Regions from separate parts of the Enterococcus sp. AZ194 genome, predicted to be linked through region 3. Evidence: predicted binding sites of a transcription regulator. Region 3 holds the regulator's gene; each other region holds the start of a gene.
What was found. Region 3 encodes LexA, which represses DNA repair genes until DNA is damaged. Its sites were predicted from a motif close to CNAACANNTGTTNG; they were not measured.
Positions count from the first base shown of each region.

Region 1: the regulator LexA is predicted to act here: its motif matches at 4,522-4,535, upstream of recX (recombination regulator RecX).
Region 2: the regulator LexA is predicted to act here: its motif matches at 3,214-3,227, upstream of ruvA (Holliday junction branch migration protein RuvA).

Region 1 is NZ_JBIOQR010000001.1:1,259,138-1,266,802, reverse strand. It holds gene IGI37_RS06060 (AI-2E family transporter) at 1-1,115, opposite strand, end outside; gene IGI37_RS06055 (GNAT family N-acetyltransferase) at 1,265-1,699, shown strand; gene ntdP (nucleoside tri-diphosphate phosphatase) at 1,910-2,443, opposite strand; gene mutY (A/G-specific adenine glycosylase) at 2,543-3,706, opposite strand; gene recX (recombination regulator RecX) at 3,699-4,505, opposite strand; gene rlmD (23S rRNA (uracil(1939)-C(5))-methyltransferase RlmD) at 4,609-5,985, shown strand; gene IGI37_RS06030 (ABC transporter permease) at 6,060-6,869, opposite strand; partial or broken gene IGI37_RS06025 (ABC transporter ATP-binding protein) at 7,118-7,665, opposite strand, start outside.
Region 2 is NZ_JBIOQR010000001.1:413,586-421,250, forward strand. It holds gene msrB (peptide-methionine (R)-S-oxide reductase MsrB) at 2,696-3,130, shown strand; gene ruvA (Holliday junction branch migration protein RuvA) at 3,242-3,838, shown strand; gene ruvB (Holliday junction branch migration DNA helicase RuvB) at 3,851-4,867, shown strand; gene IGI37_RS02200 (M42 family metallopeptidase) at 5,215-6,306, shown strand; gene IGI37_RS02205 (LysR family transcriptional regulator) at 6,409-7,284, opposite strand; gene IGI37_RS02210 (acyltransferase domain-containing protein) at 7,405-7,665, shown strand, end outside.
Region 3 is NZ_JBIOQR010000001.1:1,702,032-1,709,696, reverse strand. It holds gene cysK (cysteine synthase A) at 1-582, opposite strand, end outside; partial or broken gene IGI37_RS07955 (metal ABC transporter solute-binding protein, Zn/Mn family) at 759-1,098, opposite strand; gene IGI37_RS07950 (glucosaminidase domain-containing protein) at 1,307-2,170, opposite strand; gene tkt (transketolase) at 2,502-4,496, opposite strand; gene IGI37_RS07940 (DUF896 family protein) at 4,592-4,837, opposite strand; gene lexA (transcriptional repressor LexA) at 4,988-5,611, shown strand; gene IGI37_RS07930 (hypothetical protein) at 5,911-6,165, shown strand; gene IGI37_RS07925 (hypothetical protein) at 6,304-6,999, opposite strand; gene IGI37_RS07920 (adenine phosphoribosyltransferase) at 7,559-7,665, opposite strand, start outside.

The DNA of each region.
Region 1 (7,665 bases), 440 kb from region 3:
TCTTTGCTCTCAGTCTCTGGTTCATTCGGTTTTTGATAATCCTCTCGAACGACTTTTACAACAAAGGCTACGACCGTTTTACAAATGGCATAAAAAGGAATCCCTAAGAAAATCCCTAATAAACCAGATAGATTTCCAGCTACTAATAAAACCAAAATGATAGTTAAAGGATGGATTTGAAGTGATTTCCCAATCACATTTGGATAGATAATATTGCCATCTAACTGTTGAACAATCAACACCACTATACAGCATAGAAACGCTTGTATTGGGGAGTTAAAGACTGTCACTAAAAAGGCCGGTGCTAGTCCTAAATACGGCCCTAAATAAGGAATGAGATTGGTCAAACCAGCAATCACACCAAATAAAAAGGCATAATCAACTCCTAAAATTAGGTACCCTAAGAAAGTAAAGGTTCCAACAAATACACATTCTATCGCTTGCCCACTAATATAATTGGCTAGCGTTTGATTCATTTGACCTAATAATTCAACAATTTGTGAACGCCTATTTTCAGGGAAAAAGCGTTTGATATTCGGGACTAATTTATCAGAATCCTTTAACATATAAAATAAAATGAAAGGGACTGTAACAATCGTCATCGTGGTTGATGCAATCGTTCCTACAACTGATCCTAGCCCGCTTGAAAGGCCACTTAAAAATTTCTGAATAATATCTCCATAAGACAGATTCAATTGTTCCACGTACTTCGTAATATCTAAATCCTTAAACATCGGCAAATTACTCATATCGGTCAACCAGGCTTGGGTATTTTTGACAATCGTGGGCATATTCGAAGCCAATGCTGAAATTTGACTAACTAAGCTAGGAATAAAACTCAGTGCTAACCAAACGATAGCTACCACAAAAAGAACAAAAACAAGGATGATTGCATAAATCCGCCGCAGTTTAAACTTCATCAAAAAGTTGACAATCGGATTCAACAAATAATATAAGAATCCAGCAATTAAAACTGGTGCAAATAAAGTTGAAAAAAATGTCCCTACTGGAGCAAATAGAAAGTTTATTTTAGTCAACATAAAAGCAAAACTGGCAATAATTAACAACTCTAATGACCAAAACATTAATTTTGATTTTCGAAGCTTTTCAAACAATAGACACCCTCCTCTCTCTTACTATACAGTATAAAACAACTTGAACTAAAAATCTTGTTTTAAGCTAGCTTAGTTATTTTAAAAAGGAAGTTTCCAGTTGCCAACAACGAACTTTTGTTTATACTAAAAGAGAATAGGGGGGAAAACTAATGAAGGTCGTTCAAACAAAAGATACGATGAATGAAATCTATCTTGATGCCTTGCGTATACGAAATCAAGTTTTTGTAGCAGAACAAGGGGTCCCCAGTACGCGAGAAATTGATAAGGACGAAGCCTATGCTGTCCATTTTGTTCTATATTCAGACACGCATGAACCAATGGCTACTGTTCGCTTACTTCCTATTGAAGACAATCAAATGAAGCTTCAACGTATGGCAGTAAAAAAAGAATTCAGAGGACAAGGTTTAGGCAAAATCGTGATTGCAGCTGCAGAAACCTTTGCCAAGGAACAAGGCTTCAAAAAAATCAAACTAGGGGCACAAAAAAACGCAATCGGCTTCTACCATGAATTAGCTTATCAAAGTTATGGTGAACCGTTTATGGATGCAGGCATCGAACATCTGAGCATGGAGAAAGAATTATAGCTATAAAATTTTAAAAGATCACAACATCGCTAAATAGCTGTCGTGATCTTTTTGACAGATTTATGCTTTTGTAAAACTAAAATCCTAGTCCTATCTGATAACTAAGAAAATGTTATGGATATTACGGTAATCATTCTGGCTGATTGACTTTATACTAGCAAATTATCACCCAAAAAAAGACTGCCAAGAATTTTCTTGACAGTTACTTTCTTATTTACGCGACAATTGCTTGTAACGATTGTACCAAATATCAATATAGCCTTCTGAGAACGGGCCTTTTTCGTTATTTATCCAATCTACAAGGATCTTAACGTTCTCTTTTAAAATAAAGTCTATCTCATCAGGATAGTCCATTATCTTGCTGTGAAATTCATATTCATCCACATCAAGCAAACGTTTTTCACCATCAGGAAATACTTTGATATCTAAATCATAATCAATGTACTTCAAGGCTTCTTCATCTAATAAATAAGGAGAAGCAAGATTGCAATAATAAGAAACACCTTTTTCTCGAATCATTGCTATTACATTGAACCAGTATTTTTTGTGAAAATACACAATTGCTGGTTCACGAGTTACCCAACGTCGTCCATCAGACTCCGTCACTAAGGTGTGATCATTGACACCAATCATAGAATACTCGCTTGTTTTTAATACCATGGTATCTCGCCACGTCCGATGCAAATTGCCATCGTGCTTGTAACTCTGAATCGTTACAAACTCGCCTTCTCTTGGAACTCGCATAGTAACCCTTCCCTCAACAGAATGACTTCTGTTTTTTGTTTGGGTGTTTATTACACCGACATCGTAGATTATTATAACAATAATTTCCTACTTTGCCTACTAATGATTTCTAAGAGTGCGATTTTTCTCCAACTGATCAACAAGTTTCATCTGTGGTTTTGGAAAAACAAGGGTTGAAAAATCCTGCCGCTTCGCCCATTGACTCCTACTCTCCGAAACAAATGTCTTATTTGACCGCCCATAAAACAACAGAATATGCCATTTTAAATGACTAAAAATATGAGTGACTTCCCCAAAATGTCTTTTTTGCCAAATCACTGGATATTCTGGAAAAAGCGAAAAGTCTGGATCTTCTGCCACCAAATCAAACAGATCCATCTCCTCATCTTTAGCCCAGTTTTTTTTATAGGCTGCATATTCCAATTCAGATACTTCAACTAGTGGAAATGTCCACATGTTAGCAAGAAGTCCTGTTTCTTCCCGTTGCTTCAAATAAAATTCACTCTGATCATTTTCAATAGCAGCCGCTAAATAATAAACTTTTTTTGGCTTAGCCTTTTTTGATTTCACAGGAAACTCTGTCTGTACTCCTTTTGAATAAGCCAGACAATATTGTTGAATAGGACAAACCTCACATTTAGGAGAAGTTGGTTTACAGACTCCTGAGCCCAAATCCATTAATGCTTGATTAAATTCTCCTGGATGATTCTCATCGATAATGACACGCATCGCCGTATCGAAAACTTTTCTACTACTAGCTTTCGCAATATCATCCTCGATACAAAACAGACGACTAACCACACGCATAACGTTCCCATCAATCGCCGGTTCTGGTAAACCAAAAGCAATACTGCCAATCGCACCTGCTGTATAGGGACCAATCCCTTTCAGCTTATGAATTTCCTCAATTGAATTTGGCATTTTGCCGTCATAATCTGCTAGTATTTGTTTAGCTGCAGCCTGAATATTTCTGACTCTTGAGTAATAGCCTAAGCCTTCCCAAGCTTTTAAGAGCCTTTCTTCTGGTGCATTGGCTAAATCTTTGATTGTTGGAAACCACTCCATAAACCGATAGAAATAATCAATCACCGTCTCAACTCTTGTTTGTTGAAGCATGATCTCAGAAATCCAAATTCTATACGGATCTTGGTTGACGCGCCAAGGGAGATTTCGTTTTTCCCTTTCGTACCACTCAATAAATACCTCTTGAAAGGTTTCACGTTTGTCTTTATCCCAACGAGTCCAATTTTTTTCCTTAGTCATCACTTACTTCCTTTTCATCCAAATATCGCTGTATATCATCAAAGCTATAGCCTTTTTGAAACAAAGACTGTTTGATTTTTTGATTTCTCTTCGAAGCCTCTAAACGTGCATGTCGTCGCCAAAGCTTATCTGCCTGTTGAACCAACACCGCATACTCTTCTTCCTCGTCTTTTTCAAATTCCAACATCTCCATCGCTATGCTGATAATATCGCTAGAAAAACCTTTTTGCATTAATGTCTGACGAACTTTCTGCAGAGTTTCCTTTTGACTTTTGCCATGGATTTTTTTCAATGATTTTTCTGCCGTTCGGTGGGCTATTTCAATTTGAGCCTCTTTTGGATACAAACTCAAGGCCTGTTCAATTTGTTCTGGTTTTAATCCCTTTAATTTGAGCTGTTGAGTGATTGTTTGAGGACCTTTATCGCTTATTCGGACCTGCGTGCGAACATAACTTTCTCCATAAATCAAATCATCAATTAGCGTTAATTCCTTTAATTTATTGACAATTTTGTCACGATCATCTCTTTGGATTTCCTTGTCCTTCAAATACGTTCGAATTTCTTTTTCGGTTCTTAATTGATAACTTAAATAATTCATGGCCATCTGCAAACCATAGTCATACCCACCACTTTTTCTGATTTCCTCAATCGTCTGTTCAGAAATTTCTTGTCCTTTTAACAAACGATAACGAACTAAAATATCTTCGGAGACTCTTAAATCCTCTCCTTCAGACAATTGAACATTGTAAAATGGGCCTTTTCCTTTAGCAATTCTAGCAACTGTAATTTCTTTATCCATTTTATCACTCCTAAGTCGAACGTACATTCTACTATACCATAGAATTTCTTACAAATCGAAAAAACTATGGTAAACTGTCCTTAGTTCATTTAAATAAGGAGATATTATGACTACAATCGTAAAACTAGGGCAAACGATCCCTTTAAAAATTAAACGCTTGGGAATTAATGGTGAAGGGATTGGCTACTACAAACGACTAATTATTTTTGTCCCCAACGCCTTACCTAAAGAAGAGGTCCAAGTAAAAATAACTAAAGCCACACCCAAATTTGCCGAAGCCTCTTTAGTCAAAATTTTCAAACAAAGTAAAGAACGTGTAGTTCCACCTTGTACGGTCTATGACTCATGTGGTGGTTGCCAGCTTCAGCATCTTTCCTATAACGCGCAACTAGACTTCAAACGTGATTTATTAAAACAGTCACTAGAAAAATTCAAGCCTGAAAATTATCAATCCTATGAGCTCCGTCCGACATTGGGAATGGATGATCCATGGCACTATAGAAACAAGGCTCAATTCCAGTTAAGACTAAATACTCAAACAAAACGAGTAGAAGCTGGATTATATCGAGCAGATTCACACGAGTTGGTCCCCATTGATGACTGTCTCGTTCAAGAAGAACAAACAACTGTCGTTATGAACACAATTGTACAATTATTAAATAAATATGAGCTGCCGATTTATGACGAACGGAAAAATAGCGGCATTTTCCGGACAATTATGGTTCGAATCGGGATTCAAACGCAAGAGATACAGGTGGTGTTCATAACCTCTACTCAGAAATTCCCACAAAAAAATGCGCTAGTCAGAGAAATTAACCAACGCTTACCAAAAGTCGTTTCAATTATGCAAAATGTTCAAAGCAAAAAGACTTCCTTGGTAATGGGTGATGATACAAGACATATTTGGGGAAAAGAAGCGGTTGAAGAGCAAATTAACCAAGTGGTCTTTGATCTATCCGCACGTGCTTTCTTCCAGCTAAACCCTCAACAAACAAGTGTCTTGTATGAAGAAGGAATTAAAGCTTTGGAGCTAAACAAAGATGAAACGGTAGTTGATGCCTACTGTGGTGTTGGAACAATTGGTTTGTCTATTGCACATCTCGCCAAAGAAGTCAGAGGAATGGATACCATTGAACAGGCTATTTCTAATGCGAAAGAAAATGCCCAGCGTCTTGGCTACTCCAATACACATTACGAAGTTGGAACTGCTGAAGAGCTCCTGCCAAAATGGTTAAATGAAGGCTTTAGGCCTGATGCCATTATTGTCGATCCACCTCGCACAGGGTTAGATTCAAAACTAGTTCTTGCGTTAAAAAAACAACCACCCAAAAAGATGGTCTACATTTCCTGTAATGTCTCTACTCTCGCACGTGACTTAAAGGAACTGGCAACCGTCTTTCATGTCGACTACTTACAATCAGTTGATATGTTCCCTCAAACGGCTCGCTGTGAGGTTGTCGTGAAACTAACAAAAAAATAAAATGCAATAATGTTAAAGGGACTGCAAAATCATTCCGATTTGCAGTCCCTTTTATATTTTTTCACAGGTACTTCTTAGATATAATCAACGAATCTTGCTCTAAATTTCATGTGTAGATGGCTGCCAAGAATTAGAAGAATCAGAACCATACACCAGAAAATCAAACCATACGTTCCTTTTTGCCAGAACCACTCACGAGATAAAAAGGTATCTCGGAATCCTTCAATGATGTAATAGAAAGGATTTAGTTTTAAGACATTTACTAAACTATCAGGAAGGTTTTTATTATCAATGTCCCAAATAGGTCCAGAAACATAAAATAATAAGCGCAAAATTGATTGTAAAAAGATGTGATAATCCCGAATCAACACTGTAATGGTCGCATTTAATAATCCAAAAGCGAACATAAAAGCAATCATACAGAAGAAATAGTAAATATACTGGATCCAAAAAATTGATGGTGATACACCAAATATAAACAAAGCAATCAATAAAATTCCAATCATTGGAAAATAAGAGGATAGATTACTTACGATGTTAATGGTTGGTAAAATACTTACTGGAAACTTCATCTTGGCAACCATACCTACCTGTCGATGGATACTGTTAGAAGCGCCTAAAACAGAAGTGTTCATGTAGAACCATGCAATAATCCCTATCAACATCCAAATAAAGAAAGGAAATCCACTAATTTTACGATTCTCATTTACTCCTACACCAAATACAAGGTAGTAGATTCCAACTTGAATGGCTGGATTTAATATTTGCCATGCTAAACCTAGATAATGGCTTTGATAGGTTGCTTTATCTTCATATCTAGACATCCGAAAAATCATTCCGGTATGAGAAAACTGTTCTTTTATTACTGCAACTATTTCTTTCACGTTGTTCTCCTTTAATCTGTATGTTAAGTATTGAGTGGTATCTTAATCACCTTATCTACAGTCAATACAGCTTCTTCAGATAGTTTGTTCAGTTTTGCTAGCTTTTGTAACGAGACGCCATGTTTTTCAGCAATATCTACAAGCGACTCACCTGCTGTTGCATGATATTTACTACCTACACGAATAATTTCAGCGGATTTTTTTTGTTTCTCTGCTCTGTCTCTCGCAGCCTGCCCTCCATTTCCAGCCTGCTTAAAAGTTGTTACTGGATTAGTAATTGCATAACTTAGCGAACGACCACTAAAGCTAACTATTGATAGAAACAGCAGGGCTACAATTGATAATATCAGCAATATATTAGTTGTTAAAGTCATCTTCTCGCCCAAAGGTGTTCGCTTTAAATTATATTGAATTTCTTTATCACTCAAATTCTGTTTCAACAACTCATCATTAGTCATACGGGTCTCTGTCAGCTTTTCAAGTGTAAATTCTTTTTGATCAGTTTTTTTATTCTCTTGGTATTCTTTTTGTTCTTTTTTTGACAGTTTCTTAAAGCGCTCAATAAACTCTTTATATTCAGTCATTACCTCATCAGTCGGACCAAACATTCGCAAATCTCCGTAATGCATCCACATGGTCTTATCACATAAAATTTCCACTTGAGGAAGCGCGTGACTGACAAAAAAGATTGTCTTTCCTTGCTCTTTAAACTCCATTATTTTATCGACACATTTCTGGTAAAATGTGTCATCTCCAACAGATAAGGCTTCATCAATAACTAGGATATCTGGATTAT
Region 2 (7,665 bases), 1.3 Mb from region 3:
ATTAAGCGAAAGACCGCACGCAACTTGAAGGCTTTCAACTGGAAGTAGAGTGCGGTCTTTTAGTGTATAACTTGGGTTATTTTGAGGTAACTAATTCCAGACGTTATAAGATATTTGTTAAACAATCATATAAAAAAAGATACTCAAAAACCAAACTGCAGGAATAAATCCATGTTGGTTTTTGAATACCATATAATTGACATAAAATTTTAGCATAACGTGTCTATTGCTCTTTTCAGATAATCAAAAATTATGAGAAACTAGATAAGGTACAATCAAATGGAAAACTAATGTACTTACAAAATATACGCTGTAGCCAAAAATTAACACGCTGATTAAATCAACCTTTTGATATTTATTTTTATATCTTTTCTTAAACAATAGATATAAAAAAATTGTAATGAAAAATGATACAAAAATAGACCTAGTGTTTATAATATTGTTCCAAGTATCCGATAAGCCCTCCATTGTGGGCCTAGGCAAATAATAATAAACACTGATTGCAATAAGATATTTTATCAACGATATTTGCCTTTTCTCTGTCATCGTACCCACTTCCTTTTATGGTCTAACTAACCTGTACGGTTCCTCTATTCCAGTAACTTTCTGGCTGACCGTTCTGATAAATTTACCTGAATATTTATCATATAAATCACATGAAACACTTCTATAATAAACATGATATGTACGAAAAATATTTAAATATAGAATACTCGTATCTTGAGTATACATATAATAACAACTTCTATATTTATAATTTGTACTTCTACGGTTTTTTCCAAATATATCCACCACTTCTTGGCTGAATACGTGGAATTTCTTTAACTGTCTTTCCCTCTATAACTTCATTCCCATTAATAATATATGAATTCGAAATTCCATCTGAAGGTACAGAAATTGTGTCTGCTTTAGCTACACCATCAAAACCAATCAACAACCCAAAAGTAAAAAACAGACAAGGAAATCAACCAGTTTCTTCAAATAAATAACCTTCTCAATTTTATAGTTTAAGAATACCAAAAAAAGAGAGCGATTACAATTTATTTCTTGAATTCGTTCTAACAAGTAAAGTGGTGTTTGTCCCAACCTCTAGTATCGCACTACGCTTATCATTCTACTAGTAGGTCTGTATAAGTAGAACTGGCAACTAATAGGTCTTGTACAAGTGGGACTGGCAGCTAGAGCTACTTTAAAGGTCAGTGAACTGTTCCAGTTCACCTTATCGCTCTGCGCATATCATCCCACTAGATGGTCCTACAAAAGCGGGACTGACAGCTAAGGCTATTTTTAAAGGTCCGCGAACTGTTCCAGTTCACCTTATCGCCTCACGCCTACCATCCCTACTAGTGCTATTTAAAGGATGTGAAATGAAACATTTCACTAGTATCGCACTACGCTTACCATTCTACTAGTAGGTCTGTATAAGTAGAACTGGCAACTAATAGGTCTGTACAAGTGGGACTGGCAGCTAGAGCTACTTTAAAGGTCAGTGAACTGTTCCAGTTCACCTTATCGCTCTGCGCATATCATCCCGCTAGATGGTCCTACAAAAGCGGGACTGACAGCTAAGGCTATTTTTAAAGGTCAGTGAACTGTTCCAGTTCACCTTATCGCCTCACGCCTACCATCCCACTAATAGGTCTGTACAAGTGGGACTGGCAAAAAAATAGCCTGCCAGAGGGTAGCTGGCAGGCAAAGGAGTTAAAAAAATGAAAAAGTGTTTTTGTTAGGGTTGTTTGTTGGTATACATATACTATAACGGGCAAGTATGAAAAAAGTATGACGAAACTGTAGTAAAAGAGTAAAGAAAGTTCTACGAAATTCTTACACTTCGGTTTATTTAAGATAAGTTTTCTGAGGAAATATTTTCATGCAGCTGATTGTTCCTAGAAAAACATGACTGCCAGCTAGAGCTACTTTAAGGGTCAGTGAATAGTTCCAGTTCTGCGCATATCATCCCGCTAGATGGTCCTACAAAAGCGGGACTGCCAGCTAAGGCTATTTTTAAAGGTCCGCGAACTGTTCCAGTTCACCTTATCGCCTCACGCCTACCATCCCTACTATTGCTATTTAAAGGATGTGAAATGAAACATTTCACTAGTATCGCACTACGTTTACCATTCTACTAGTAGGTCTGTATAAGTAGAACTGGCAACTAATAGGTCTTGTACAAGTGGGACTGGCAGCTAGAGCTACTTTAAGGGTCAGTGAACTGTTCCAGTTCACCTTATCGCTCTGCGCATATCATCCCGCTAGATGTTCCTACAAAAGTGGGACTGACAGCTAAGGCTATTTTTAAAGGTCCGCGAACTGTTCCAGTTCGCCTTATCGCCTCACGCATATCATCCCACTAGATGTTCCTACAAAAGTGGGACTGACAAAAAAATAGCCTGCCAGAGGGTAGCTGGCAGGCAAAGGAGTTAAAAAATGAAAAAGTGTTTTTGTTAGGGTTGTTTGTTGGTATACATATACTATAACGGGCAAGTGTGAAAAAAGTATGATGAAACTATAGCAAAAGAGTAAAGAAAGTTCTGCGAAATTGTTATTACGCAAAAATGAGCCGAAGATTTTTTCTTCTCTGTTTCTACATTCTTCAGTCATCATGAATGCGAGCATCAATTCCTCGTATCTATTTTTCCTGTGCTATACTTTTTTAAAAGCGTTACGGCAAATGACTAGAAGGGAGAAGTTCAGCATGGAAAAGTCGAAAGAAGAGTTGAAGGAAAGTTTGTCACCGATTGAATACGCAGTTACTCAGGAAAATGCGACAGAACGCCCATTTACTGGTAAGTATGATGACTTTTACGAAAAAGGAATCTATGTAGATATTGTGAGTGGGGAACCGTTATTTGTTTCCACAGATAAATATGATGCTGGTTGTGGTTGGCCGTCTTTTTCAAAACCGATTGAAAAAAGAGGCGTGAAGGAGAAGGCTGATTTTACGCATGGTATGCATCGGGTAGAAGTTCGCAGTAAAGAAGGCGACTCTCATTTGGGACATGTGTTTACAGATGGACCGCAAGATAAGGGGGGACTTCGCTATTGTATTAATTCAGCTGCATTACGGTTTGTTCCTCTAAAAAAGATGGCTGAAGAAGGTTACGAAGCGTATGTGGACTTAGTGAAGTAGAAAATAGATAAAATGAGCAGAGGTTCAGATAGCGAATTGTCTATCTGAACTTTTTTCATGAGTTAATTTGTGCTACAATAAGGCGAACATATGTCCAGAAAGGAAAACTGCATGTACGAATATATTATTGGTAAGGTAACGTTTATTAGCCCGACTTATCTAGTGGTCGAAGCGCATGGAATGGGTTACCAAATAGCGATGGGGAATCCTTATCGTTATAGCGCTCAGCTGAATCAAGAAGTGAAAATTTATCTTCATCAGGTGATACGAGAAGATGCGCATACTTTATATGGCTTTAATCAATTGGAAGAAAAACAGTTATTTCTGCGTTTAATCAGTGTTTCAGGAATTGGTCCTAAGAGCGCTCTTGCTATTATGGCTAGTGAAGATCATGAGGGATTAATTCAGGCAGTTGAAACGTCAGATGTTACTTATTTGGTGAAATTTCCAGGAGTTGGCAAGAAAACGGCACAACAGATGGTTTTAGATTTGAAAGGGAAGTTAGGCGAATTAGCGGGCGATGTGGCAGTGAAGGCTACACCGGCTGTGACGGAAAGTCAGGCTTTAGAAGAAGCGTTATCTGCCTTGTCTGCTTTAGGTTATAGTGAAAAAGAATGCAAACGAGTGGAGAAACTACTTAAAGAAGAGCCCGTTATGGCAACGGATGAATATCTCCGTCTAGGCTTGAAACTCATGATGAAAAAGTAAGGAGGTTTCGTGATGACAGATGCAGAAGAACGAATCGTCTCGCCAGAAACAAATGAGCAAGAGGAGAGCATAGAAAAATCATTACGTCCTCAATACTTATCGCAGTATATTGGCCAAGATAAAGTAAAACAAGAGTTGAGTATTTATATTGAAGCGGCTAAAAACCGTGAAGAGTCCTTAGATCATGTGTTACTGTACGGACCTCCTGGACTTGGGAAAACCACGATGGCGATGGTGATTGCTAACGAGATGCGAGTCAACATTCGAACAACTAGTGGTCCAGCAATCGAGCGACCAGGTGATTTAGTAGCAATATTAAATGAACTTGAGCCAGGCGATGTTCTATTTATCGATGAAATTCATCGCTTGCCGCGTGTAGCTGAGGAAATGCTCTATTCGGCGATGGAAGATTTTTATGTGGATATCATGGTAGGACAAGGACCGACTGCTCATCCGGTTCATTTTCCATTACCTCCGTTTACGTTAATTGGAGCAACCACAAGAGCGGGAATGCTTTCAGCTCCTTTGAGAGATCGTTTTGGAATTATTTCTCATATGGAATATTATGAAGAGCATGATTTAAAAGAAATCGTGATTCGTTCTTCTGATATTTTTGCAACAGAAATTGTTGAGGAGGGTGCACTTGAAATTGCTCGTCGTTCGAGAGGAACCCCACGTATTGCCAATCGATTATTAAAACGAGTTCGCGACTTTGCGCAGGTTCAATCAGATGGCGTGATTGATCGAAGTGTGGCAGACAAAGCTTTAATCATGCTTCAAGTTGATCAGGCGGGGCTTGATTATGTGGATCAAAAGTTACTTAAAACGATGATTGAATTGTATGGTGGTGGGCCGGTCGGATTAAGCACGCTCTCCGTGAATATTGGGGAAGAAACTGAAACCGTTGAGGACATGTATGAACCTTACTTGATTCAAAAAGGATTTATCAAAAGAACCCAAAGAGGTCGAGTCGCTACAGCACTTGCCTATGAACATTTTAATTATCCTTATGTTGATAAAGGGGAATAGGTTGTTTTTTTAATTGAATTTCATTAAGAGTCTAGGACCTAACTGATAAAAGTTAGGTCCTAGCTTCTTTTTATCCGAATAAACAGTGGGGATAGAAGCAATTCCATCTGCACCTTGTTCCGCTCTCAACAACTTCTACGCATGGGACATGCTAGCGTTGAAGGTCTTCACTCTGCCCATCAATCTCTAAAGGTGAAACACCTTAAGAGTTGAAGGTCTTCGGTCTCAATCTCTTTTTTATTTATAACCTTTTTGTTATCAGTTTTGATAAATGAGGTATTTAATTTATCAGAAATTGACTGTTATACTGAAAAGTGAACACTTGAAAATGGGGGAGGACGAGATAGATGATTAAAGAGAATCTACGACAGTTACTACAAGAGTTAACACAGATTCATGGTGGATCAGGGCAAGAACAACCGGTTATTCGGCATATTCTAACATTATTGAAACCGTATGTAGATGAAATCAGTGTGGATCTAAAAGGGAATATTGTGGCTGTTAAACAAGGAAAAGAAAAGGGCCCCAATTTACTATTAGCGGCCCATACAGATGAGATTGGCCTGATTGTTAAAAATATTTTGCCAAATGGGTTTATTCTTTTTGAAAAAATTGGTGGGGTGCCAGATAATTTGTTGCCAGGAAGAAAAGTCTTAATTGGTAAGAATCAGATTCCTGGTGTGATTGGGAATAAGCCGGGTCACTTGCAGTCGCCTGAAGAAGCCACACGGGTGAAATCAGCATCAGAGTGTTATGTGGATGTGGCGATGTTTTCTCGTGTTGAGGTTGAAGAGTCAGGCATTTGTATAGGGGACTCGATTATTTGGACGAGCGATTTCATGGAGATGCACAATTCTGATTATATAGCGACCAAAGCAGTGGACGATCGCATTTGTTGTTCCATTTTAGTTGAGTTGTTTCGCAATCTAAACAAAGAAGACTTTGTCGGAACTTTATATGGCGTCTTTACTGTTCAAGAAGAAGTTGGTTTGTATGGCGCAGAAACGGCTGTTTTCCGCGTACCTGCTGATTATGCGATTGCTTTAGACACCATTCCTTGTGGAGATACACCAGAAGTTGATACCGAAGTGGAGTTACCTATTCGTTTAAACCAAGGGCCGGGCTTGCCTATAGCTGATGGTGTGGGCAATCGTTTCTTTAGCTTCATCCATCCAGCGGTGAGACGAGTGATTGAAGAAAAAGCAGGAAATTTGTCGATTTCTCTACAAAAAGTCGCGATTGTCAGCGGAGGTTATACGACAGATGGTGCAGCGTTAAGCCATGCAAATGGTGGGTTACCTGCCGGAACATTGGCGGTGCCTAGAAGATATTCTCATTCACCAGTTGAATTGGTCAGCTTAAACGATGCAACAGCTGTCTACCAAATCATAGAAGCGATTGTAAAAGATAATGAGTCAATTGATTTATCGTTTCTTTAATTTTTATTTGCAAGAATAAAAATAGGAAAAGTAGCGGTCAATTAGAAGATAAAAATGAGACAAACAACTAGAAGTACGAACTCTTGTTGTTTGTCTCGTTTTTTATTCTGCTTTACAATACCGCGTGAGGAAGAACTCTTTTAGTGTAGTGGCGATAGTTTTTGCAAGAGGATTGTCTTCCGTCAAGTTTGATGAGAGATAGACCGTGCGCTCGATGGGGAAATCTTCAATCGGACGAATGAAGAAGGGATCCTTTTTTTCGTAAGACCAAGAGATTTTTGGAAAAAAGCTAATACCTAAACCTTGTCTTAATACAGAGCGTAAGGTAGCAGGGTCATCCATTGTTGAACCAATCGTAAGCTCAATATCTTTAACCTTGGCTGCGGAATCAATCGTTTTTCGAAAGGCGTTTTTTTTAGAGAGCATAGTGATTGGTACATGTAAGATATCCGATAAATAGATTTTCTCTTTTATTGCTAATGGATGGTTTTTTGGAAGTGCGATATACACCGGCTCGGTCAAAATTGGAATATTAATAAGACCTTTTTTTTCTTCTGAGGTGATCGACAGAACATTTGGCTGTGTATAGTCTGGTAGAGCGTCGTGTTGCATGATGGATAACTGAATGTCCGGATGCTTTTCCCAAAATGTTCGAACAAGACTAGGAATCGAGATAGAGGCGACGTCTAAATGAAGTTCAATGGACGAAATGGTTTGATTATTCAATGAATGTAGCACTTCTAGTCCGTCGTCAAGTGCTTGAAGACTTTTGACAACATAAGGATAAAAGTTTTCTGCATAGGGTGTTAATTCAATATTTCGGCCTTGATGAGAGAATAGTGGCACATCTAAGCTTTTTTCTAAGTTTTTCATTGCCCGACTGAGAGCGGGCTGAGAAGTATATAATTCTCTGGCTGCTTGAGTAATATTTTTTGTCTCAACAATCTTCTTAAAATAGCGTAGATGCAAGTAATTCATCAATCATTTCCTCCACTCATATCTTTTTGGTTATAGTTTCTGACTATATCGATATTTATCATTATAGCAGAGATTGGTTAAGATAGTTGTAGAAGTTCTTAAATGAAAGGAGGTGCACTTATGAGTAGTGGCTTTTTGTTTCCAGGACAAGGTGGACAAAAAATGGGCATGCTTACAGATGTTCCAGAAGAGTATATCGAGGACTGTCAAAGGGTGACGGATATCCTGTTGGAAGAAAAAGATGGGTGTTATGAAGATACTATTTTTACTCAATTGGCACTTATCGTCAAAGCTGCTTTTTATACGGATGAACTGAAAAAAAGAAAAATTTATCCTGAGCTTGTGGCGGGACATTCAATCGGTGCGTTTGCCGCGGCATAT
Region 3 (7,665 bases):
AACACGTTTTAATTCTTTTCCAGCCCCAGTAATCGTTCCGCCAGTACCAATTCCTGAAACAAAAGCATCTAATCCTTGAGTCCCAAAGACTTCTTGAATTTCTTTTCCAGTTGTCTTTTCATGAATCTCAGGGTTGGCAGGATTATCAAATTGTAGCGGCATAAAGGCGCCTTCTTTTTCAGATAATTCTGTCGCTTTAGTAATTGCCCCTTTCATTCCTTCAGAACCGGGCGTTAAGACAAGTTCCGCACCATACGCAAGCATTAATTTGCGACGTTCAACACTCATCGTATCAGGCATAACAATAACCACTTTGTAGCCTTTAGCCGCGCCGACCATCGCTAAACCAATCCCTGTGTTCCCAGAGGTTGGTTCAATAATCGTATCTCCAGGTTGAAGAACGCCTTCTTTTTCGGCTTTTTCAATCATACTTAGTGCAATTCGATCTTTTACACTACTCCCTGGGTTAAAAAACTCCAGTTTCACAAAAACATCTGCTGACTCTTCGGGTACCATCCGATTTAGTTTCACAACAGGTGTCTTTCCGATTAGTTCTGTTACTGAATTATAAATTTGTGTCATATTTTTCCCTCCTAAATTTGAAAAAATACACAACTCTCTATTTCTATGATACATCAGTCAAGCCGAATTGGCGAATAATAGTTCTTTCTAATAGAGATTTTATTGCTTAAAGGAAGGAACAATTTGTTTAAAAAAATAGTTTATAAAAAAACATTGATTTGCATCTTCGCCTAAGTCTATTTGGAAAGTCCTTCAGCAATTTTCTCAAGATTCCATTTCATCATCGCATAGTAGCTATCTCCATCCTTTCCTTTTTTGGCAATTGAGTCAGTAAAAATTGTTGAGTAGATTGGAATATTTGTATCTGTTGAGACAGTTTTCATCGGTCGATCGTCTACACTACTTTCAATAAATAAGGAAGGAGCTTTGGTTGTTCGTAGTTTTTCAACTAACTTTTTTATTTGATGAGGTGTTCCTTCCTCCTCCGTGTTGATTTCTCAGATATAGGCGGAGGAAACATCATATGTTCTTGAAAAAATATTTAAAGCCCCCTTCACTGGCTACAATCATTTTTTTATCAACAGAGAGGGTAGCCTGTCAACCGAAATTATTAAAAGAGGTGATTTTCGATAGCGTTTCTAGAACCTAAAAGAACTTTATTGATACTTTTGTATACTCTTAGTAAATTAAAAAAATGGCCTCAAAAAAACTATCCAGAAACTTTTTTCGTGGATAGTCTGAATTTTTTTCTCTTATATTTAGCATATGAGCCAATCAACTAAGCTTAAATGGTTAGTTGTTGCCCAATCATAATTGTATAATCAGATAAACTATTTGTTGCGACAAGTGTATCAACAGTTGTACCAAATGCAGTTGCAATATCCCACAGTGTATCTCCTGATTTAACGGTATAGATTTGACTTTGGTAATTGATTGAAGTGGTGCCTCCTGTCTGATTAGTGACATCATTAGAGTCAGCTGTTTGTGTGTTGAATCCTGATGCACTATCAAAACGAGTTAAATTATAAGTCGCAATCAACCAGTTTAATTTTTCGGCGTAACTAGGATCTGTCGCATAGCGTCCAGTCAAATAAGCCGTTGCATCCAAATAACTAGAGGTTTGACTGAGCCAAGCTCCCGCATAATGATAAGTTCCTGTGGAAAAGCTGACTGAACGTAAAACGTTGGCATGATCTTGTAGAGATTCATAGTAAGAATTATATTGTCTGAAGGGTTCGTTCATGGTCACCCATTGCCCATTGATATATTCTTGTGTCGGCATATAAACACCGGTGTCATAACTGCCTTTGACGCCAAATAAATTATAGTATGGAGCGCTTGATAAGCCAGATGTTCCATAACCACTTTCTAATAAAGCTTGAGCAATCATTACAGACGCATACAAATCATTATTTGCAGCCACCTCTGATGCAGTCCAGCCGATTTGTTCAATAAACGAATCAATGGTACTTGCTGAGGGCGCTTGATAGGTTGTATTAGCTGATGCTTGTTTAACAAAATGCGGCGATGCAAATGAGGCAATCATTAATCCTGTTCCAACTAACGGAACCATTTTTTTTACAGTTAACGGGTGACTGTTCCCTTTGATTTTTTGATGTCTAGCACTGCGCGTTGCGTATTTTTCCACAAAAAACTCCTCCTAATAATTAGAATAAAAATAGTTGAATAATAACAAGTCTATGGGTTTATGCATTACTTATTATAGGCCGGAGAATTTCGAAGTACAAATCTTATGAACGAGAAAAGTCAAATTGTAAAGGGCTTGTAATAAAACTTCTATGAAAATGAAATGAAGTCCTCAAAAAAAAATTAAAAATAAATAACAACAGATTTTATATAAGGCTTCAAATTGGAGTGGTATAACCCCTTCTCTTATGAGAGGGTTTTGCTAATAAAAAGAGGTTAGGACTATAACTTATAACTTGTAAAAGTTATATCCCAACCTCTGTCTTTATCAATTATAGAGTCTTGAATGTAGCTACAACATTATCTACAGTGAAGCCAAATTCAGAAAGAATCTTATCTCCAGGAGCTGATGCACCAAAGTGATCAATCCCAATCATTTTGCCTTCAGTTCCTGTATAACGTTCCCAGCCAAATGAAGAAGCAACTTCAATTCCGACACGTTTTGTTACAGCTTTTGGTAAAACAGATTCTTTGTAAGCCGCATCTTGTGCTTCAAACAAATCAAAACTTGGTAATGAAACAACAGAAACATCTTTTCCTTGAGCGGCTAATTCTTTTTGAGCTGCTACAGCAAGAGCCACTTCAGAACCTGTCGCGATAAGAATTCCCTCAGGTGTTTCTCCTTTTTGTGGAGATAATACATAACCACCTTTAGCGACATGTGTATCAGATAACTCATCTGTTCCTTCTAAAACAGGTAAATTTTGACGACTTAAGACTAAGACAGTCGGTGTATCCGTTGATTCCATTGCAATTTTCCAAGCAGCACGCGTTTCGTTTCCATCAGCTGGGCGAATCACGTGAACACCTGGCATACAACGAACACTAGCCAATTGTTCGATTGGTTCATGTGTTGGACCATCTTCACCAACTGCAACTGAATCATGCGTTAAGACATACGTAACTGGCATGTTTTGAATAGAAGCTAAACGAATTGCTGGGCGTAGGTAGTCAGTAAAGACAAAGAAAGTTCCGCCGTAGACTTTGGTTCCGCCATGTAATTGAATGCCATTCATAGCAGCAGCCATTGCAAATTCACGCACACCAAACCAAATATTTCTTCCTTCATATTGACCAGGCTCGAAATCTTTTTCAGCAGCCACCATTGTATTGTTTGATCCAGATAAATCGGCAGAGCCTCCCCAGAAACTAGGTACAGCTTTTGAAATTGCTTGAATCATATCTTTACTAGACACACGACTTGCTTGACTAGAGCCGATTTCATAGTGCGGTAACTCGTTATCCCAGCCCTCTGGTAATTTTCCAGCAAAGGCTGCTTCAAATTGAGCGGCTAATTCTGGATACGCATGTTTGTAGTTTGCAAACAACTCAGTCCAAGCTTGTTCTGCTTTCTGGCCTTCTTCTTGCATCGTTTCTTTAAAACGTGTTGCCACTTCTTCTGGAACTGTAAAGTCTGGATATTCCCAACCATAAACAGCTTTTGCTACAGAGATTCCTTCATCCCCTAGAGGAGCGCCATGAACCGCAGAAGTGCCTTCTTTTGGTGCGCCATAACCAATGACCGTTTTGACTTCGATTAAAGTTGGTTTATCTGTTTCAGCTTTTGCTGCTTCAATCGCTTTTGAGATAGCCTCTAAATCATTGCCATCTTTCACAAGGATATGTTGCCAGCCATAAGCTTCAAAACGAGCGCCGACATTTTCTGTAAAGGCTTTTGAAGTAGGACCATCTAATGAAATATCATTTGAATCATATAAAACTACTAATTTCCCTAGTTTCATATGTCCAGCCATAGAAGCTGCTTCTTGGGAAACACCTTCCATTAAATCGCCATCTCCACAAAGAGCATAGGTATAGTGATCCATCACGTTAAAATGTTCGCGATTATATGTCGCAGCTAAATGTGCTTCTGACATCGCCATTCCTACAGCCATAGCAATTCCTTGGCCTAGAGGACCAGTTGTTGCTTCAACACCATCTGTATGATGAACTTCAGGATGTCCAGGTGTGCGACTTTCCCACTGACGGAAGTTTTTTAAATCATCAATTGTTACATCGTAGCCAGCTAAATGAAGCATACTATATAACATAGCTGATCCATGTCCAGCAGAAAGAACGAAACGGTCACGGTCTACCCAGTTAGTTGAAGTCGCTGGATTGACTTTCAAATGTTTTGTCCATAATGTATAAGCCATTGGAGCTGCCCCCATTGGTAAACCTGGATGACCTGAATTAGCTTTTTGAATCGCTTCAATACTTAATGTACGAATGGTATTAACACCTAGTTGATCTGTTTTGTCGAACAAAAGAATCCCTCCTGAATTTAGGTTTATTTTACTTTTATCTCCTTCATTGTAAAAGAAAACAAAAGGAAATGCAATCATTATTCGTCTTATTCGCTTTAGTTAGAGCGGTTATGAAGACCTTTTTCTTTTTGAATTTGTTTCAGTTTTTCTGGTGTTACATCTGTTCCATCTGGGTCAACAACTTTCATTCCTTCGATATGATGTTTCATTCCTGAACGAAAGGCACTTAAATATTCTTCTCTTAAGAGCTGTTGTTCTTTTTGTTCAGTTTCTGTTAGCCCTGATTCTTTTTTCTTTTTTGCTAACTCGTTAATACGAGCGAGTTTTTCTTTTGATAACACGTGATACGCCCCCTCTTTTTGCTCCCTCTTTATCTTATTAAAAATTCACAAAAAACACAACAAGAAATAAACGAAAAAAGCGAACGCGTGTTTGATTTTATGCGTTTAATATGATAAACTGAAATCATTAAATGAAAGAAGGTGTGAATCGTGGCCAAGCGAACTGAAACAAGACAAGTTGATATCTTAAAATATATATACGAACAAGTGAACGAAAAAGGTTATCCACCTACTGTGAGAGAGATTGGAGAAGCCGTAAATCTTTCTTCTACATCAACTGTCCATGGACATCTTGCACGATTAGAAAAAAAAGGGTTGATTCAACGAGACCCCACTAAACCTAGAGCAATTGAATTAACTGCGATGGGACTTGAAAAAATCGACATTCGACCAATGACTATTCCCGTTTTAGGAACGGTGACTGCAGGAGAACCTATCCTTGCTGTTGAGGATGCTTCAGATTTTTTCCCTATTCCACCCAACCTTTCTTCTGAGGAAGGTAGCTTATTCATGCTAACCATTCGTGGGGAAAGTATGATCAATGCTGGGATTTTAGATGGTGATGATGTTATTGTCAGAAAACAATCCACCGCTAAAAATGGTGATATTGTGATTGCAATGACTGATGAAGATGAAGCAACTTGCAAACGATTCTATAAAGAAAAGAATTATTTCCGCCTTCAACCTGAAAATGATGAGCTTGAACCAATCATCCTAGATAATGTGTCTGTTCTAGGTTTAGTGGTTGGACTCTATCGAAGCCGTATCTATTAAGCGAATAACGAACGACTGATAATCAGAGATCTTTTGATTATCAGTTTTTTTATAGTCAAAAATACAGACACATTCCTATCCCATGCCTATAAAAAGAGCCGTTTGTTGTTTCATACCTCTCTACTCATCGAACAAATAACTCAGCAATTTATTTAATGGATGAGCTCATAAAAGCAAGTTTATATAGGGGTAAAAAAATATTTTTATCAATTTCGTATTTCTCTCTTTACAAACCGAACAAACATTCGTATAATATAAATACAAACATTTGTTCGTATAAAAAAATAGAGGTGAATATCATGAGAGCAATGCGTCGTTTTGGATTTATTTTATTTGTATTAGTGGTAGGTATTTTATTGGGAAACATCGGCATCCGTTCAGCACTTTTGATCTTGACGCCTTTGTCTATATTATGGTTTATGTTATGGGATGAAAAAAAATATCGTCAATCAGAACGCGAGAAACATTATTACGAAGAACAATATTATGATAGTGAGTATGAAGAAGATAGATATGAGTTTGATTATGAATACCACTATGAGTATAAACATTGATTGTGTTTCTTCTTCACTATTAGGAAAAGATATAAACGAACAAAAAATCCTTTGAGTAAATACGATTTTTTAATCGCCAATTTACCCGAAGGATTTTTTTGAGCTCTATTCTTGTTCAGGTGCATAGAAGATTAATTGCTATTTTCGAGTGTAGGTACCTACTACATTTTCTTTATCTTTATTTATAATTTTGATCGTATCTTTGTCTATCAATTGGATAAAATAGTCCATATCATGCTGAGTTTCATAAGTAATCAGATTGTCTGATGCAACAATATTTTTATACATCTCAGGTTTCTTGCTTAATTGTTGCTGTCTTTTTTTAGTGAGCTCTGCTAATTGGCTTTTAGTATAATTTTTTTCATCAATTATTTCTTTTAGTTCCTCTATGTTCATTTGTTTTTTTAAGTCAGGTCCAGTACCATATTGGGCTAACCCTTGAAATATAGTTTCTAAATATTCGTTAAACAAAGGAGATTCTTCTATTTTTGTTTCTTTTGCTTCCAAGGGGTACCTATCTTGCTTACTTGCTCTTTTTTTTGGTAATTGAAAGTAATCTTCATTTTTCATTATATCTAACCATTCAGAATGTAATGACAGATTTCCTTTTGAATCAATCCTTAATGTCTGCAATTCGAAATCTCCTAGTTGTTCCTCTATCTCATAAAAAACTTTGTCTAACTCATCTTCTGTAGAGGCATAGGAAACTTCTTTCCATTCTCCCGCAATATCTGCGTACGGTCCTCTATTTTTTAGAAAAACAAAATAACCCACAATACTTATAGTTACTAAAACGCTTACTATAGAAATAGTTAAAAAATTTCTTTTTTTCATTTATATCATCCTTTTTATGTAACCAATCAGTTAGATACTATTTTTTGATTGTTGGAAAATGTTTTGTTATGTTATCATTCTTAATTTTTAAAATATCAATTGGTAATCTGTTTAAGAAAAGCTTGAAAGGGACAAAATCATCGTTTTCAGTGACGCTCATTTTATCTTATGGTCTGATCTGTTTCTTGCAAAGACCAAAAGAGGCTGAGACATATGTCCCAGTCTCTTTTTATCCGAATAAACGATGGGTACAGAAGCAACTCCATCTTCACTCCGCCCCATCAATTTCTAAAGGTGGAACACCTTTAGAATTGATGGACTGCGTTCCGCTCTCAACAACTTCTACGCATGGGACATGCTAGAGTTGAAGGTCTTCACTACGTAAAAACCATACTCCGATCTCATCAATCTCTAAAGGTGAAACACCTTAAGAATTGAAGGACGTTGTTCCGCTCTCAACAACTTCTATGCATGGGACATGCTAGAGTTGATGTTGCACAGTACCTACCCGGTTCTCGGAGTGAAACACTTCTGTCCCGACCTCATAAAGTCGTATATCTTAGTATTCCATTAAAGTGATAATATCATGTCCTTCTATTTTGTCGCGGCCATGTAAGTCCATTAGCTCAATTAGAAATGCACAGCCGACAACCACACCACCTAATT